4 regions of the Paenibacillus sp. MER 180 genome follow, and region 2 is predicted to be linked to each of the others. Evidence: riboswitches for the same ligand, from Rfam matches in the RefSeq annotation. Region 2 holds a riboswitch; each other region holds the start of a gene.
What was found. A riboswitch is a leader RNA that binds a small molecule or an ion and turns the genes downstream of it on or off. The one in region 2 is predicted to bind thiamine pyrophosphate.
Positions count from the first base shown of each region.

Region 1: it holds a riboswitch for thiamine pyrophosphate, as region 2 does, so the genes downstream of both, tenA (thiaminase II) here and M3661_RS10115 (ECF transporter S component) in region 2, are expected to answer to the same signal.
Region 3: it holds a riboswitch for thiamine pyrophosphate, as region 2 does, so the genes downstream of both, M3661_RS07480 (Ykof family thiamine-binding protein) here and M3661_RS10115 (ECF transporter S component) in region 2, are expected to answer to the same signal.
Region 4: it holds a riboswitch for thiamine pyrophosphate, as region 2 does, so the genes downstream of both, M3661_RS00905 (hypothetical protein) here and M3661_RS10115 (ECF transporter S component) in region 2, are expected to answer to the same signal.

Region 1 is NZ_JAMAVT010000016.1:79,183-83,537, forward strand. It holds gene M3661_RS22855 (histidinol phosphate phosphatase domain-containing protein) at 1-797, shown strand, start outside; gene M3661_RS22860 (MerR family transcriptional regulator) at 886-1,812, opposite strand; TPP riboswitch at 2,013-2,115, shown strand; gene tenA (thiaminase II) at 2,244-2,945, shown strand; gene thiM (hydroxyethylthiazole kinase) at 2,942-3,787, shown strand; gene thiD (bifunctional hydroxymethylpyrimidine kinase/phosphomethylpyrimidine kinase) at 3,787-4,355, shown strand, end outside.
Region 2 is NZ_JAMAVT010000005.1:160,857-165,211, forward strand. It holds gene M3661_RS10110 (MFS transporter) at 1-1,325, shown strand, start outside; TPP riboswitch at 1,541-1,654, shown strand; gene M3661_RS10115 (ECF transporter S component) at 1,744-2,340, shown strand; gene M3661_RS10120 (ABC transporter ATP-binding protein) at 2,405-3,988, shown strand; gene M3661_RS10125 (energy-coupling factor transporter transmembrane component T family protein) at 3,985-4,355, shown strand, end outside.
Region 3 is NZ_JAMAVT010000004.1:32,186-36,540, reverse strand. It holds gene M3661_RS07490 (ABC transporter ATP-binding protein) at 1-300, opposite strand, end outside; gene M3661_RS07485 (ECF transporter S component) at 302-877, opposite strand; gene M3661_RS07480 (Ykof family thiamine-binding protein) at 963-1,556, opposite strand; TPP riboswitch at 1,702-1,808, opposite strand; gene M3661_RS07475 (HAMP domain-containing sensor histidine kinase) at 2,004-3,386, opposite strand; gene M3661_RS07470 (response regulator transcription factor) at 3,370-4,065, opposite strand; gene M3661_RS07465 (serine hydrolase domain-containing protein) at 4,148-4,355, opposite strand, start outside.
Region 4 is NZ_JAMAVT010000001.1:223,285-227,639, forward strand. It holds gene M3661_RS00890 (ABC transporter permease) at 1-678, opposite strand, end outside; gene M3661_RS00895 (thiamine-binding protein) at 675-968, opposite strand; gene M3661_RS00900 (ABC transporter substrate-binding protein) at 1,131-2,189, opposite strand; gene M3661_RS00905 (hypothetical protein) at 2,159-2,359, opposite strand; TPP riboswitch at 2,556-2,669, opposite strand; gene M3661_RS00910 (hypothetical protein) at 2,961-3,113, shown strand; gene M3661_RS00915 (queuosine precursor transporter) at 3,275-3,985, opposite strand.

The DNA of each region.
Region 1 (4,355 bases), on a different contig from region 2:
GCAAAGGACTGCGGGAGGTCGGAATCGTAGATCATCTCTATCGGTTTCAAGAGACGCTCCCCTACTTCGAACGTCATCTCGATATCGGAGACTCCCCGCTAGGCCGCCTTCAGCATACATGGCTGCATCAAGTATGCACCGAGCGGATGGAGGATTTCGCAGCTGCCATTCAGACCGCAAAGCCCAGATGGGCCGAGCGGGGAGTCGAGCTACGTCTTGGATTAGAGGCGGATTATTTTGCAGGTGGAGAGAAGGACTTGGAATCATTCATTGCAATGGCGGATTGGGACTACGTGATCGGGTCGATTCACTATGTGGATGGATGGGGATTCGATAATCCCGAGACTCAGTTCCGCTTCGATCAGGTTGATCTGTGTGAACTGTACGGACGCTTTTTCGATGATGTCGAACGAATGATTAACAGCGGTCTGTTCGATATTGCCGCCCATTTGGACAATTTGAAAGTATTTAATTATCGCCCAGCTGAGGAGCTGCATCTCCCGTACTACGAGCGAATCGCACAAGCATTAAAACGGACAAATACAGCTACAGAGGTAAATGCAGGACTGTTCTACCGCTACCCGGTCAAGGAGATGTGTCCGAGTTCCTCCTTTATCGATGTTCTGCTTCGACATGATGTCCCCTTTACCCTGTCATCGGATTCTCACTTTCCAGACGACGTCGGCAAATACGTGGCGGACAATACCCTTATGCTTCAGCAGCGCGGTCTAGCCGAAATTGCCACATTCCATCAACGCAAACGCATCATGCGACCGCTCGTAACTTCGACTTCTTAATAAAGAAACCGCAAAGCGAGCTGCCCTCTCTCCTATCCCATGAAAAGCAATCCCCGGCGCAACGACTGCACCGGGGATTTCATGTTTATTATTTTATTTTCTTTCGAACCGGTTCGAATAACTGCAGCCAATAAGCGTTGCTGCTTCCTGCTGGGTTGGCATTTCGTATGTGCTCCTCCAAACAGAATCTTGCCTCCGAATCAGGCTCGTAATCAGGATGCTCGTTCAATTTCTCCATCAATAATTGCCACGATCCCGTAATATCATCTGTACTCTCCATCATGGCATACACCCCGCCGGAGAACCTAGCCTCCGCCAAATGACTTGGTATATCGATATTTTCTGGAATGGAGGCATATGCACCATAACCGTAAACGTTCGATTCAACGTCAGGGAGTGGTTCTTCATTTTTTCCAAATAGCCGTGCCGTTCCTTGCAGTTCAGCTTGCACGAGCCAGTCCACTAATGATTCGATCGCTTCTTCTTCTGGTGATGCGCTTACGACAACATGGCAAGCCATTCTCATTGGTGGAAGGGTTACGAATTTGATCGATGCTGGAGAATAACTCCACTGATTACTCATCGGCATTGTCACCTCATGTTTCATATTTGAATGTAGGAACGGTTCATGACATAATTGCAGCAGCAATTGAGCCGTAATCGGTTCATTGAGGTACTTGTGCAACTGCTCCAACCATTTCTTCAATGTTAGTTCCTTCGTTATGCACTCATTCTTGTGCTCAATCATCTCGTGTGCATACTGAGTCATTACCTGATGTGCGGTTCGGAACGTCATATCCGCCAGCACCACTTTAATCTCTCTAATCCCAATATCGAACCCTCTTAACCAGGCTGTAATGCGGATTGCAAGCACGGTCTGTTCATCATACATCCTCCAGCCAGAACTGGTATCGCGTTGACTCGCAAACAACCCTTGCGACTCCCAATGGCGCAGGGTTCGGCTCGTCACACCGATTTCCTGCGATAATTTGTCGATTCCTATCATGTTGCTCATCACTATCATCAACCTCTATCACTTGACGTATCATAAGGCGCCTTATGAGGTTATTGTATCAGTTGTCGCAGCGTCAATTGCAATACGAATCTTCACTCCAAGCACTAACAAATTATCGTTTTGACCGAATGGTTCAGAAAACTAACGTTTTACAATTATCTCCATCAATGCTAAAGTAGTTCGTAAGATGAATATGACGTGAAATCCACTAGGGGAGCCGCATAGGCGGCTGAGACAAGAATTCTTGGACCCTTTGAACCTGATCCGGGTAATACCGGCGGAGGGAAGTGGAGCCGGCCTCATGGTCTTTTTGTATGGACATGATGAAGCCGCTCCATTTCGGGGCGGCTTTTTTTGGCTGCCGCGAAGTGCTCCTTGACCAGATTTCAGCATGCATTCATCATCTATCCAATCATGCGGAGGTGCTGTTCATGCTTACATTTACGGAGGAACTGAGACACGAAGCAGAGCCGATATACGATGCCATTATGGATCATCCATTCGTTCGGGGAATTGCTGAAGGTACTGTCAAGAAAGAACAGTTGATTCACTACGTAAAGCAGGATTTTGAATATTTGAATGCCTTTATTCGGATTTACGGCATTGCGATTTCCAAATGTAACAGCCGAGAGACAATGGCTCTTTTCAACGAGCAAATCTCGTTTGTGCTGAATAGCGAGATACACCCCCATCATAATTTTTGTAACGTGGCAGGCGTAACGTTCGAAGAACTGCAAGGCTACCCGCTCGCCCCTTCTGCGAGCCATTATGTGTCCCATATGCTTACCGTGGCCCACGAAGGAACCCTAGAAGATATTATTGCGGCTTTGCTGCCGTGCCCATGGACATATACGGAGATCGGACAACGTCTGCTAAAAGAAGTGAATCCAGATGAGACCCATCCGTTCTATGAGTGGATTCATTTCTATGGAGACCTCGGCGGCGGAGTTACGGACAAAATGCGCCGAATGCTGGATGAATGGGCAGAATCGCTGTCGCAAGCACGCAAGCAGCAGCTGAAGAAGCATTTTCTGACTAGCTGCCAGCTGGAATATATGTTTTGGGACATGGCTTATCAAGTAGAAGACTGGCCGGTACGCTTGGCGGAGAAGACAGAGGTGAAACAAGGATGATCGATATGCAGTTCTTCCCCCAACGTATTAAGGAACGGCGCCCCCTCATCCACAATATGACGAATATCGTCGTCGCCAACTTTACCGCTAACGGTCTGCTAGCCATTGGCGCCTCCCCTGTGATGGCTTCAGCCAAGGAAGAGGTAGCGGACATGGCCAAGGCAGCAGATGCGCTCGTATTGAACCTTGGCACGCTCGATACTGACATGATAGAAGCTATGCTAATTGCAGGACGGTCGGCGAATGTACATGGCATTCCCGTTATTCTCGATCCAGTAGGCGCAGGCGCAACGCCGTATCGGACAAAGGTGTCGGTGAAGATGCTAAAGGAATTGCGCATCTCGATTATGCGCGGCAATGCCGCGGAAATTGCCCAGCTTATGGGGGAGGCTGGCGAGATCAAGGGCGTGGATTGCGTGGAGTCTGAAAGCTCCCTTCGCTCCCCTGAAGCGTTGTTCGATCTTGCTGCGCGGGCAGCCGAACGATTCGGCACCATCGTTGCTATTTCAGGAAAAGAGGATGTTATTACGGACGGCACAACCGGCTATATCATTAATGGCGGTCATCCGATGTTGACGAACATTACAGGAAGCGGGTGCCTGCTGACATCGGTCATCGGCGCATTCGCTGCGGTAGAATCTGATTTATTGCTGGCAGGAGCCGCAGCGATGTCTTATTATGGGGGCGCAGCCGCCCATGCCTATCGAACAGCCGGCCACCGAGGTCCTGGTAGCTTCCAAACTGCATTTCTTGATGCCTTGGCAGAGACCGACCAATTCGATACAGCAGCTTCAACGATCACCCCTCGCCAAGCCTCCGCTAGAAGGAAGGTATGGCTATGATGGTCGCACGAGCATTGACGATTGCCGGTTCCGATAGCGGTGGCGGCGCCGGCATTCAAGCTGACATCAAGACCTTCCAAGAGCTGAACGTATTCGGCATGTCAGCGATTACGGCTGTGACGGTACAGAACACGCTTGGTGTTCACGGCGTATATCCGCTATCTCCTGAAGCCGTTGCTAAACAGATAAATGCCGTCGTAGAAGATATTGGGGTCGATGCTGTCAAAACAGGCATGCTGTTCAGCGCAGACATTATTGAGACAGTGGCGAATCGCATTGAAGCATTCGGTTTGAACAACGTTGTCGTCGACCCGGTCATGATAGCCAAGGGAGGCGCAGAGCTGCTGCAGCAAGATGCCATAGAGGCGATGAAGAATCGCCTGCTGCCGCTTGCGCTGATTGTCACGCCTAACATCCCGGAAGCAGAAGCGCTTGCAGGAATGAAGATTGTCACCCTGCAAGATCGGTGCAAGGCTGCGATAAGAATTGCTGATTACGGCGCCAAAATGGTCATCATCAAGGGAGGCCACGACATGCCGACCGAGCTGGCTGTTGACCTGTTCTATGA
Region 2 (4,355 bases):
CTTTTTTCAGTGTGTTGAATGAGACTGTTTTCAACGTATCATTGCCCGACATCGCATACGATTTCAATATCACTCCGTCCGTTACGAATTGGATCAACACATGCTTCATGATTACCTTCGCGCTCGGCTCCATCATTTATGGCACCCTGTCATCCCAATACGGCATTAAGAAGCCGCTGCTCATCGGTGTGCTCATCTATGGTAGTGGCTCGTTGCTCGGTTTCTTTGCCCATGACTACTTGTCAGCTGTATTGGCAGCCAGATTGATACAAGGTGCCGGGGCTTCGGCCGTGCCCGGACTCATCATGGTTATGGTCACTCGCTACGTTGGAGAGCAGCATCGAGGCAAGGCGTTCGGCATGATTGGTTCTATGGTAGCGCTTGGTGAAGGGATTGGCCCAGCTGTAGGCGGTGTACTGGCAGATTATGTGCATTGGTCCTACCTGTTTGTCATTCCGGTAATGACGATAGTCAGTCTCCCCTTCTTCTTGACCGCACTGCCGCAGGAGCCTTCTCGCAATGGACGAACAGATATCATCGGCATTGCCCTCTTGTCAGCAGGCATTATTCTATTTACCTTGTTTACTACGACATATGTCTGGTTCTATCTTGTCTGCAGTATGATTCTCGTTCTTGGGTTTGCCTTCCATATCCGCCGTATTCGCGAGCCGTTTATTGCTCCGTCCCTGTTCGCTAATCGCCCATATGTACTCGGCACGCTTGCTGGTTCCATTTTGCTAGGAACGGTAGCTGGATTTATTTCGATGGTTCCTTACTTCATGCGGGATGTACACCAACTTTCGACCGCCGTTATCGGCAGCGCGATCATTTTCCCAGGGACACTCAGCGTCATTCTGTTCGGCATACTCGGTGGAACTCTCGTTGATAAGAGAGGAACTTCATTTGTATTTGTCGCTGGAATAGGTCTCGTCACATTCAGTTTCGTCACGCTCATTGCATGGGGGAATGATTCTCCATGGTTGATGACGTTCGCCCTCGTGCTCGTGTTCGGAGGGTTGTCATTCATTAAGACAGTTATATCTGCATCCGTTGCAGAATCACTAGCACCTGACCAAGCAGGAGAAGGCATGAGCATGCTCAGCTTTGCATGCTTTATAGCTGAAGGCATCGGCATCGCTGTAGTCGGCGGTCTGCTTACACATAGTTGGCTGCTGACTTCACTGACACCTACCGTTGCCGTTGCCAATGAAGCTTCATTTCCCTTATACAGTGGCCTGATTATGCTGCTCATAGCAGTCCTTGCTTGCGGAGGGATCGTATACAGCTTGTCATTGAGACGACATTCTACAGCTTCACACGATTAACTATTAATGAGGATCAGGGTTTCTTCCTGATCCTCATTTTGTTCTATTCTCTCTCCAAATCTCCTAAACACGCTCACCACTCCTCCTCTTCTATGTTGTCCAGCGAACAATTTCAACCTCATAGACTTCTAACTTCCTCGTATCTTTTATGTTTTTTTGTAAACATTTCGTTGTCAACCTAACATGAATATTGTATGATATGAGCAATTGCATAGTCATACAAATTCGGGGGCTTGAGGAATCAAGCTGAGATTGTAGATAAGTATACCGCTACTGACCGTTAATCTGATCTGGGTAATGCCAGCGTAGAGAATCTGTATTTGTCATGTGATCATGCTCTGCTGTGATCTAGGACTCTTCTACCGTCTGGTTGCCAGACGGTTTTTTGTATGCTAACTATACAACAAAGGAGAGGGTTATGTTGCCAGAACAACAGAGAAGCAACAAATTAAAGTTCACGGATATTCTCATTACCGTGATGATCGGGGTCGTATTTGGTGTGATCTTCAAAATGTGGGAGAGCGTCTACAGTCTCGCGAAGCCGCTGTTCCCGCAAGCAGGACAATTAACATATGGCATGTGGTTTATGGCTGGCCCATTCGCGTACCTGGTCATTCGCAAGCCCGGCGTCTGCTTCCTGGCAAGTCTTGCTGCCGCTAATTTATCGGCTATTCTTGGCTCTGCTTGGGGACTGGAGACGATTGTGTATGGCTGTGTACAAGGTCTGGCAGCAGAATTGGCATTCACCATGACCGGATACCGCAAGCACAGCATCGTCATCGCAGGCATCGCTGGCATTCTGTCCGCAGTCGGCTCATTCATGATCGATCTCGGTTACGGATATGCAGATTACGAGACATGGGTGCTCGTCTTGAAGTACGGACTTCGTGTCATTAGTGCGTTCATCTTCGCTGGCGTATTTGCCGGCTTGCTCGTTCGCGCATTGGAAGCGACAGGGGTGACCAAATCCATACGTCCTGTATCCAAAGAGGATTACGCGGTACTTAATCAATAGCACGCATAATATGAATAGATAAAATTTGTGCGTACGCCACAAATTCGGAATAAGGTGGTTACACATGCAACAGGAATCTCATGCGAATTCGTCTGCATTTGTTGACCGCTTGCGCCTAACATTTCCAGGAGAGGATTCCTTGCTGTTCAAGGACCTCTCCTTCCACATTTCTATCGGCGAGAAGGTATTGCTCCTCGGGCCAAGCGGTTGCGGCAAATCAACACTGCTGCAAGTATTAAGCGGAATTATGCCCCACTCTATTGAAGTACCGATGAAATACGATCAGATTAAGATTCCTTCAAGCTGGGGCTTCGTATTCCAAGATCCGGACAGCCAGTTCTGCATGCCATATGTAGATGAAGAGCTCGCGTTTGTACTGGAAAATCTCTCGATCCCCCGTGATCAAATGCCAGCATGCATGACAGGCATACTCGAAAGAGTGGGATTGCAGTTCAACAATCTGCATACAGAAATCCATACGCTATCCCAAGGCATGAAGCAGCGGCTCGCGCTTGCGTCCGTCCTGCTGCTAGAACCAGAGGTGTTGTTCCTCGATGAGCCCACAGCGCTTCTTGATCCAGAAGGAACGAAGCAAGTCTGGGACACCGTGAAACAAGCTGCCGATTCCTCCACTATTCTAATCGTGGAGCATAAAATCGAGCATGTTATCGACATTATCAATCGTGTGGTGCTATTCGACAGCACTGGACAAATCATTGCGGACGACGAGCCGAAAAATGTATTTCTACATCATAAAGATAAGCTCATTGAATATGGCATTTGGTATCCAGGTGTATGGCAGGACTACATTCATTCAGAAGCTTACCAAGCCATATCGCAGCAACGAACGGCGAACGAATATCAACAACCTCATTGCAAGCAAGATGGCGGGCGCACTTACGCGCGTCTGCAAGCCGTGCAGCCACTGCTCTCTTTGCGTGATTTTAGCGGCTACTATGAAGAAATTCGTCGCATATCCGTCCCCAGCGTAGATATTTATCCGGGTGAATGGATTACGATTATTGGAGAGAACGGCGCTGGCAAGAGCACACTATTGTTGTCTCTTATGCAAATTCTGCGTACTACAGGCATGTATCTTATTGAGGGTCAAGAGCTGCCAGCACCAGCTCGCAAGCGATGGTTCCCGCGATTCAGAAATAGAGGAAAGCAGCCTCCAGCCGAACTCGCCTTCGTATTTCAGAATCCTGAGATGCAGTTTCTAACGGATTCGATCTATGATGAGCTTGCTTATGAACCAAGGCAGAACAACTGGGATGAATCGGACATTGCACATAGAGTGGAACAAATCTTGGAATCATTCGATCTGAATATCGAACAGGATCGGCATCCGTATCATTTGTCACTTGGTCAGAAACGCAGATTAAGTGTCGCTACAGCGATGATGCGTAAGCGTCCGATACTGCTCCTGGATGAGCCAACCTTCGGGCAAGACGCTAAAAACACATTTGCTATATTGGAAAAGTTGAACCGTCTTCGGACAGAAGGAACCGCCATAGTCATGGTGACACATGACATGAATATCGTGAATCGTTTTGCAGATCGGATATGGCATGTTGAGAAAGGCCAACTGATCGAACAAGAAGTTTCCCCACATGGACAGACAATGCGGGAGGTGCAGATGAAATGAAGCTGCTCGCTCCCAAATCGGAAACATGGCTTCATCAGGTTAACCCTGCGCTCAAGCTTCTCGTCTTTCTCGCTCTGCTCATCGTCGCGCTGCTTACCCGAGAGCTTGATTTTGCATGTTATCAGCTAATCTTGTACACACTGCTGTTGTTTCTATGTAGCGGCCACTCTACGAAGAAGCTGCTGTTCGTGACAACACCGTTCCTTCTCCTGTTCGTCTCGACAGCATCCACGATGATCTTGTTCGGCAAGGGGGAGCATGAATGGTGGTCATGGGGAATAATCCGCATTACAGAGGAGAGCTTCCTCCGCGGACTTGTCATCGGAGTGAAGACACTTTGCTTCGGCATGCTCGGCATTACATTCGC
Region 3 (4,355 bases), on a different contig from region 2:
TTCGATTGGCTTGCCATACACGAGGACACTGCCATCGACGAGACTAATTATTGCATGTGGATACAGGCCGGTAAGGCAGAAGGCTAGCGAGCTCTTGCCGCAGCCGCTTGGGCCTAGCAGCAGAACGGTTTCCCCCTCATGCAGGGTGACATTGATGTTGGATAAGACAGGCTCGCCTTCGGTCTCGAAGGCGAGTGTCAGATCAGTGGCTTCCAGTGCAATAAGAGTTCCATGCTCGACGTCACGTTGTATATTCAATTGTGCTGGGTACTTGGAATTGAGAAGCGCTGGGCTTGCCATGTTATCGCTGCCCCTTTGCAATTGGGAAGCTTCTAAGAACTCCTGTATTGGCCAGTGCGTCCGCAATCCATTTGCCAAGCAGACCCGAGAGGAGTGCGCCACTTATACAGCGAACGACGAACATCGCGATGATGAGACCAACAGAGTAGGCCGCATAACCGCTGCGGAAATACCCCCATGCGAAGCTGAATACAGCGGATCCCACCCCAGCCAGCATGAGCACTTTGGTTGAATAATTCCGATATCTTGTAGCGGCAAATACGGCTTCGGCACCCAAACCTTGAATTAGGGCGGATACAATCAAAATAGGCCCTACGGCGTTGCCGATTAATACCTCAATCAGTCCAGCGACTGTCTCTGAGATGACCGCAGCCCCCGGTTTGCGGATAATATAGGTGGCGATGATCGATACGATAAACCAAATGCCGAAGATGACTTCATATCCCATTGGCCCCATAAAGCCAACAAGCACATTGCCTATTTGCAAGAAGAGCAGATAAATGACGGCAAACACAACAGATAATGAACTGAGAACGACGATATCTCGTAATTTCCATTGGCTGTTTCGCGAATTCATGAACATTCCTCTTTTCTTAGAACGATGATCGGATGAGTCCGTTGGGTTTGTAGCTTGCATTTTGGAAATTCTTTATCTTCAGCTGCTACCTTGTGGAAGGGCTGTTGGCTGACATCGTAGTTGTCATCACCACATGGGACTTGTCTGATTTTCTCGCCCGATTAAAGGCATGCTCAAGTGTAGCAAATACTCGCTGTGCATCTCCTTCTAAGCGGCTTGCATAATGAGCGCTCTCATCGAAAGTGCCTTCTTCCTTAGCAAGGCCAATGATCTCATAGATCGTATCCATGTAATCTGCCGTTCCGAGCGGATAGAGCGCAAAATGAGCTGCGACCTTGAGAGGAATCGCTTGATATCGTTCCGCATTCATTCGAATTTCGTCCGTACTCATGAAGGCATCTCCTTGTGTGTCGCCCGGACAGCCAACAGAGAACGTAGCATTCAGCACAACATGTTCTCCACTTGCCGCGCTATGTAAAAAAATTGACTGAACGACATCGAATACATGTTCACTGCGCCCACGAACCCAGGTGCTGACATCATCGGTATGGCACCATACCTTAGACATGTCTGTGTCTCGCAACGCTCCTAAAATAAGTTCAACAAAGCGATCGCTCATCGGATAGATGGAAAAGCGACAACCAACGATGCGGCTCGTACCGCAAGATAACTGACTCATAACTTATATCCTCCCTGACGAATCAAATTGTGGTCAGCAGACAACAAAAAAACTGCACCGTGAGTCGGTGCAGTTACGCTTGAGGATACAAGGGTATGACATGGCTTCATGCAATGACGAACATGATGAAGCCGCAGCTTATATCAATCAGTCGACTACACTTCCCCACGCTAGTATTATCTAGTTCGGGTTATAAGGGTTAACAGCGTTGCCGCTGTCTCTCAGCTTGTTACAGCACCCCTAGTGTTCGAAATTCACTATGCAGTTGTTCCATCGTTCATATGCTTGACAGCTTTCATTATACACGGGATGATCCGTTTGTAAAGGGTGTAACACCAAAAGGAATACTTCAAACTGGAGCTTAATATTGCAATGGGCTAGATCCGGGCATGCAAACGATCCGTGGTATCGAAGCCTGAAGGTGATGCCCGACATCGTGAAGGAACTCTAGTCCTCCGTAATAGTCAACGTGATTTGAAACAAGGTATGGTAACACTGATCCTGCGTTAGTTCAATCGTGCCATCATGGAGCGTTATGATTTTTTTGCAAATGGCGAGACCTAAGCCTGTACTGTCTTTAATCGGGCCATCGCCGCGGATGAATTCTTCGAAAATATGTTCCTTGATCGGCTCCTGAACGCCGATACCGTCGTCTCCGATCCACAGTATAACGTTTCCTTCTTGTCGTGCACATGAGACATAGAGCACCGTTCCCGCTGGATTATATCGCAGTGCATTGCTAATTAAGTTGGTGATGACGCGACTCATATGAATCTTGTCCATCTTGACATAGAGCGGTTCTTCCGGGATATGTGCTTCAAGCTCAAATCCCTTCTCTTCTATTTCCGGATAAAATTCCACCACGAGCTGCTGGAACCATTTCGTAACGTTCACTTTCTCTTTGCTCAATTCCGTATGCTTGTCATCCAGCTTCGCCAGTTCAAATAAATCTTTGATCAGATTGGCCATATAAGCTGACTTATCGTAAATGTATTGAATATATTTGCGGGTATCTTTGTCTTCCAGTGCCTGATTGTCCAACAGAAGCTGCGAATAACCGTAAATTGAAGTAATCGGCGTCTTCAAATCATGCGATAGATGCAGCAGCATGTTTCGCTTATTGTTCTCGGCGGCTTCCTTCTCAGCAGAAGTGCGCTGCAATCGTTCAGCCATGCCGTTAAACGCATCTTGTATTTCCGCGAATTCCTGTTCGGCTGAATAATGAAGCCGCTTCGTGTAATTGAAGTGCTCCATCTCTTTGATGCCTTCTAAGATTTGCCGCAACGGCTTTTTCACTTGTCTAACCGAATAGCGGGCGTAAAAGTAAAGCAGGATAAATAATAAAATTGCTAATAACGCAGCAAAGATCGTTGTCGCAGTTGATAATTTCAACAAGCGCTCAGGAATTTTCCACAGCAATACATAAGATTCGCCGTTCGGCCCTTTGGCTTGGTATGCATGGTAGGAGATTGCATCATCGTTGCGCTCTACATCCATCTTGGCATACATTTGACCGTCTTCGTAATGCTTGATGTCGTCCTCTTTGTTTCCTTTGACAAAAATGATTTCGCCTGACTCATTCACGATTTCGAACCAACCGCCGTACTTGTCCAGCAAATGCTCGCTAATGTTATGGAAAGGGTATCGATAAATATCCGTTCCATTAATTTTAGCAACGACCAGTTCATCTATATACCGCCTCATAAATAGGTTCGTGCTAAGGAGAGATACAATAATCGCTGCTATCATCAGGACGCAGATCACTGCATAATTTCGAAAAAATACCCGTTTCAAGGGACGTCGACCGGAGAGATTATTTGCTTTTTTCAAAACGGTAGCCTAACCCCCTAATCGTAATGAGGTGGATAGGCTTTCTCGGATTATCCTCAATTTTCTCACGGATTTTGCTTATGTACACCATAATTAAATTTTCGTCTCCGATGTATTCCTCGCCCCACACCTGCTCGTAAATATGCGCTTTGGTCAATACTCTGCCAGCCTCTCTCATAAGAAGCTCCACAATCTTGAATTCGTATGATGTCAATTCTCTTGGGATGCCGGACTTGAACAGTTGGCAGCTCCTTGTATTCAGCCTCACATCTCCGATTTCGATAACTTCCTGCTCCTGCCTATCCACCTTGGCAAAAGAGTCGATTCGCCTGAACAGCGCTTGAACGCGGCTGACGACTTCCAGTGGGTTGAAGGGCTTGCCCACGTAATCGTCCGCCCCTAGCTGCAAGCCGTAGATTTTATCCATATCGTCAGACTTGGCAGAAATAAAGAGAAACGGAATTTGCGAATTCTGCCGTGTTTTTTTGAGTAATTCCAAGCCATCCATTTGCGGCATCATAATATCGGCTATGACCAAATCGATGGACTGCTCCTGCAAGATGGTCATCGCTTCGGCACCGTTCCCGGCTGTAATCGTGGCATAGCCGTGGTTGGTTAAATAGATGGTCAGCAGTTCCCGAATTTCGGCTTCATCATCAATAATAAGTATGGTTTTCATTTGTTGTTCCACCTCTATGTATGCAACAATAACTCCCGATTCACTTGCGGCTAAGCGCAGATGGATCGGGAGTTGTGTTGAATTAGAATAAATTGTCAGCGAACGTAGACAGCATCGCTGCAGCTTCTTGCTTCAGCATCGGCTGCTTGGATCGATAATTGTACGTGCCGTTTTTCCCTTGGACAACTTCAGGCCCAAATAATTGCTTGGCAATGACGAACTGAACGCCTTCGCGCGCCCAGGTATCGGTGGAGCCGCTGAGCTGGGCTTCTTTCGGTCCTGTACCCACA
Region 4 (4,355 bases), on a different contig from region 2:
AACTGCGATTGCCACGAACATGCGATCCGTGCGATAGGCTGCTTTTTGCAGTACCATGTAGTAGCCGATCCCTTTGTCCGTCCCGAGCCACTCGGAAATAATCGCACTCATCACGCTATACGTCCCTGCTATTTTCAAGCCTGAGAAGACAGATGGAAGTGCATGGGGCAGCTCCAGCTTCCAGAACAGCTGCGACCGGCTCGCGCCCGCCATACGCATATAATTCATCATCGTGCGGTCTGTCTGGGCAAGACCATCCAGGGTAGCCACGCATACGGGGAAGAAGCATACCAGCGTAATGGTGACAATCTTCGGCATGAGACCGAAGCCGAACCAGATCATCAGCAGCGGCAGCAGCGCAATCGTCGGGATATTCTGACTGACTATGACAAGCGGATAGATCGCCCGCTTCAGCCACGGCATCGGATGAAGCGAACAAGCCAGCAGCAGGCCGACAGCGGTGCCTACACAGAAACCAATGAGCGTCAATTGAACAGAAGCCCATGTATGCATAAGCAGACCGCCACCATTGCTTACGGCCTCTTGTACAATATCGAGCGGACTGGGCAGCATCCACTTCTCAATGCCTGACACCATTACTCCTGCCTGCCATATGGCGAGGAATATGATAAATGCAATGATCGGAGGACCGATCTTCGCGATTCGACGTCCACTCATGGCCGGTACTTCACCGTCAATTCATCCATCGTAATGCCGGAAGGCTTATACACAATCTTTACTTGCGACAATACATTGATGCTTCCCATCTCAATCATGGCCTTGTTCATATCCTCAATAATACGGAAGAGTTCACTAAGTTCGCCTTCCATCGTTGTCTCCAGTGGATTTACCTGATATTTCACACCCGATGCTTGAATGACTTCGATTGCACGATCTACATAGGGAATTACGTCTTCCCCATTTTTCGTCTTCGGAATGATCTGAATGCTTACTAAACTGTTCGCCATCTTGCTTCTCCTCCTCTTTCTCAATCCTCATGTAATGATCAACTTGTAACGGTCTTGGTGACGATTATCTCGTATCGATATCCTATAACGATATACACAGGTAACGATATACAGCAAAAGGGCGCATATGCGCCCATTGCCTATTCCTATAACCGTATAGGCTTATGAAGCTGGCAAGAAGTCATTCGTAAACGCCTTGTCTACATCGATGCTCTTATCCATTAATTTGTTCTCCACGAGCCAATTCATGTAATTTGCCCATACGTCACGCTTTTGCTCGCCCCAGCGAGGTGCATCGTCTTTATACTTCGGACTGAGCCATTTCTGGCTTGCGATAACCAGGTCTTTGTTCAAATCCGGCACAGCTTTAAGCAGCAGGTTGGCTGCATCTTCCGGATTGTCAATCGCATATTGATAGCCCTTGGACGTAGCACGCATGAATGCCTTAATCAATTCAGGATCTTCCTTGATCAGCTTCTCGCTTGTCGAAAGAACCGGCGTATAATAGTCGAGTTCCTTCGCATATTGATTGACGTACAGCATATCAATCGGCTCACCGCGAAGCTCTGCTTCAATACCTGTCCAAGCGTAAAAGATCCACGCGAAATCAATATCCTTCTTCACGGCTGTAAAGTAATCGGCATTGCCCATGTTGACGCTCTTCAGCTTGCTATAGTCGCCGCCGTCCTTTTCCATAATCGTGCGGATAATCATCTCCTCAACCGGAGAACCCCAGCCGCCATACGTTTTGCCTTCAAAGTCCTTAGGTGACTTGATGTTCTTGTCCTTCGGCGCGGCAAAGCCTGATGTATTATGCTGAATGATCGCACCAATCGACACGATCGGAACATTTTGTTGTCGAGCCATCGTAATACTTTCCTGAACACTAACACCGAATTGCGCTTCTCCCGATGCGATCATCGCATCTGATGCGCCAGTACTCGGCTGCAATATCTCGACATTCAGACCTTCTTCCTCATAGTAGCCCTTCTCCTTGGCTACATACAAGCCGGTATGATTCGTATTTGGCGTCCAATCAAGCACAATCTTAACATCGCGCTTCTCCTTCGCTTTATCCGTTCCTTGCTCCTGTGCCGTGTTCCCCTCTGTCTGGCTCCCTTGTCCTGCTTCCTGACCCTTGCCGCCGCAAGCAGCGAGCGCAAATGTCATCATGATAACGAGCGCCAGCATCAACCCTCGTGTAAAGCGTGTCCGTTGCATATGATGAATCCCCCTTCTCTTCCTTCCCTCACTAGTGGAGAGCCGATCATGAATTTAGAAAGTGCTTCGATAACGCCTGCCGCATTCACCAGTTGGACGATCCGCTCGATCGTATATGTATGGATGAGCAAGTTCCCGTCCCGCCGTCCTGCAACACGATTCAGATCCACAAAAAAAAGCGCCCCCTCTGGGACGCTTTGTGTGCCGTTCTACGCGTATATGCGAATGTGCATCATACGATGAATCACGTCAATAAGGTCATCCGGCATTCGTTCATCCGTACAGCAATTATGTCCATTCTGCCCAAAGCAGCGCACATTCATGCAGAGCATGACGAATAAGCAAGCAACCTAATTATAACAATAATGACGCGGTTCAACGTCTTTCCTACGCTGGCATTACCCAGATCAGGTGTAAGGGTCGGTATCTTAATGGGATACAATCTCAGCCGGCCAAATTCCAGCACCCCTAGCGTGCATATGCAGTTATCGAAGCTACCATATTACACGGGTAATTATAGTCCTCATCCATCAGAAAGTCCAGTGACAAACAGAAATTGCAAAGTGTCCGCTGATCATTGGGGCAATGCTTATATCTCCCATCAACTTCGTTATTCGTATGCTTTATGACAGCAGATTGCTCATATTCACTAGATTCCTGTCGAAAAAAGTTCCATGTGAAACAAGGGACAATCTTCCATTTTAACTCAAAATAATTACCTCATTGATTTCTTGGCGTAGAGGATGTCTGTATGATACGATCGCCAAAATCGTGATTGCATTCGGCCTGCTGCTTGGCTGCTTCGTGCTGCTGTGGCTGGAGCATTCCCTGCCTCATATGGATTTGGAGAATCCGAATCAACGAATTCGCATCAATATCGAACAGAAATCATTCCTTATCATTGCGGCCATCACCCTTGATTGACGGACTGGTTCTAGGCATAATGCTTCTAGACAAAATGCTTCTAGACAATGGTGACCATACTAGAGTACATATACAAAAGACCCCAACACCATATCGGTATCGGGGTCTTCTTTATATAATGAAGTTAGAGCCGCTTTACTAAGTCAACCAATGTGCGCTCCCTACTTCGCTTGCTGCCCTTCCACATCTCCACGAACAGGGAAGCTTCTAGCCCAATATAGAACTGGTGTCGACAACACCGAGATGATGAGCTTAATGACATAAGTAGTAATAAAGATTTGGAACCATACATCCCAAGGCACCATGCCAGCAAACGCAATCGTACAAAATACGAGCGAATCCGCCATTTGGCTAATTCCTGTACTACCATTGCTTCGAATCCACAATTGGCCTGCCTTCGGGTATCGTTCCTTCACCCAACTAAAGAGCTTCACATCTAAGAACTGACTGACGAAATACGCGGTCAAGCTTGCTACGACAAGGCGCGGCATCAAATCAAAAATATTCGACAGCGATGCTTGTGCCGTACGCGCCATATCAGAAGCCTCAGGCGTAAAGCGAAGAGCCATCTGCATAATAATCGTCGTCATAATCAACGTGAAGAATCCGAACCACACTGCGCGCTTCGCTTCCTTACGGCCGAACTTTTCATTCAACAGATCCGTTGTCAAGAACAGCGTTGCATTCGCCGTGTTGCCAAGTGTCATGACAATGCCGAACATCTCAATCGTCTTGCCAACTTGGATATTAGCGATGACCGTCATTACACCAATCCAAGCATATAGTCCCGACTTGCCAAATGCCCGGTAGCAAATCAAGAAGAAGGCAAAGTTCGCAAGGACGAACAGAATGCCCCAAGTAAAGTTGAACATATAATAAAATTCCTCCCTAGTTTTGATTACGCGGGATGGTTACGAACCGCGGCGCTTAGGCGCAAGCCATAACTTTACCATATGCATATCGTTCATGCCAATAGAAAAATATCACTGAACAGCGATGCAATTATCCCTTATATTAAGTGGAAGCAATTATTTTACATGGATGGATGAACGTTACCGATGCCCCTCTCGTATATTGTGAGCGATATGGAGGGAATATATTGTCATACATAGCCGCATCGTCAATGCCAGCTAATAAACAGTCGTGGAAAAAGTTTGGTTTAGTTAAAGATTTACCCTTTATGTGTGATATATATCACATTAAATAGAGGGAGTTAATGTTAAAATGACATTGTAAATCGGT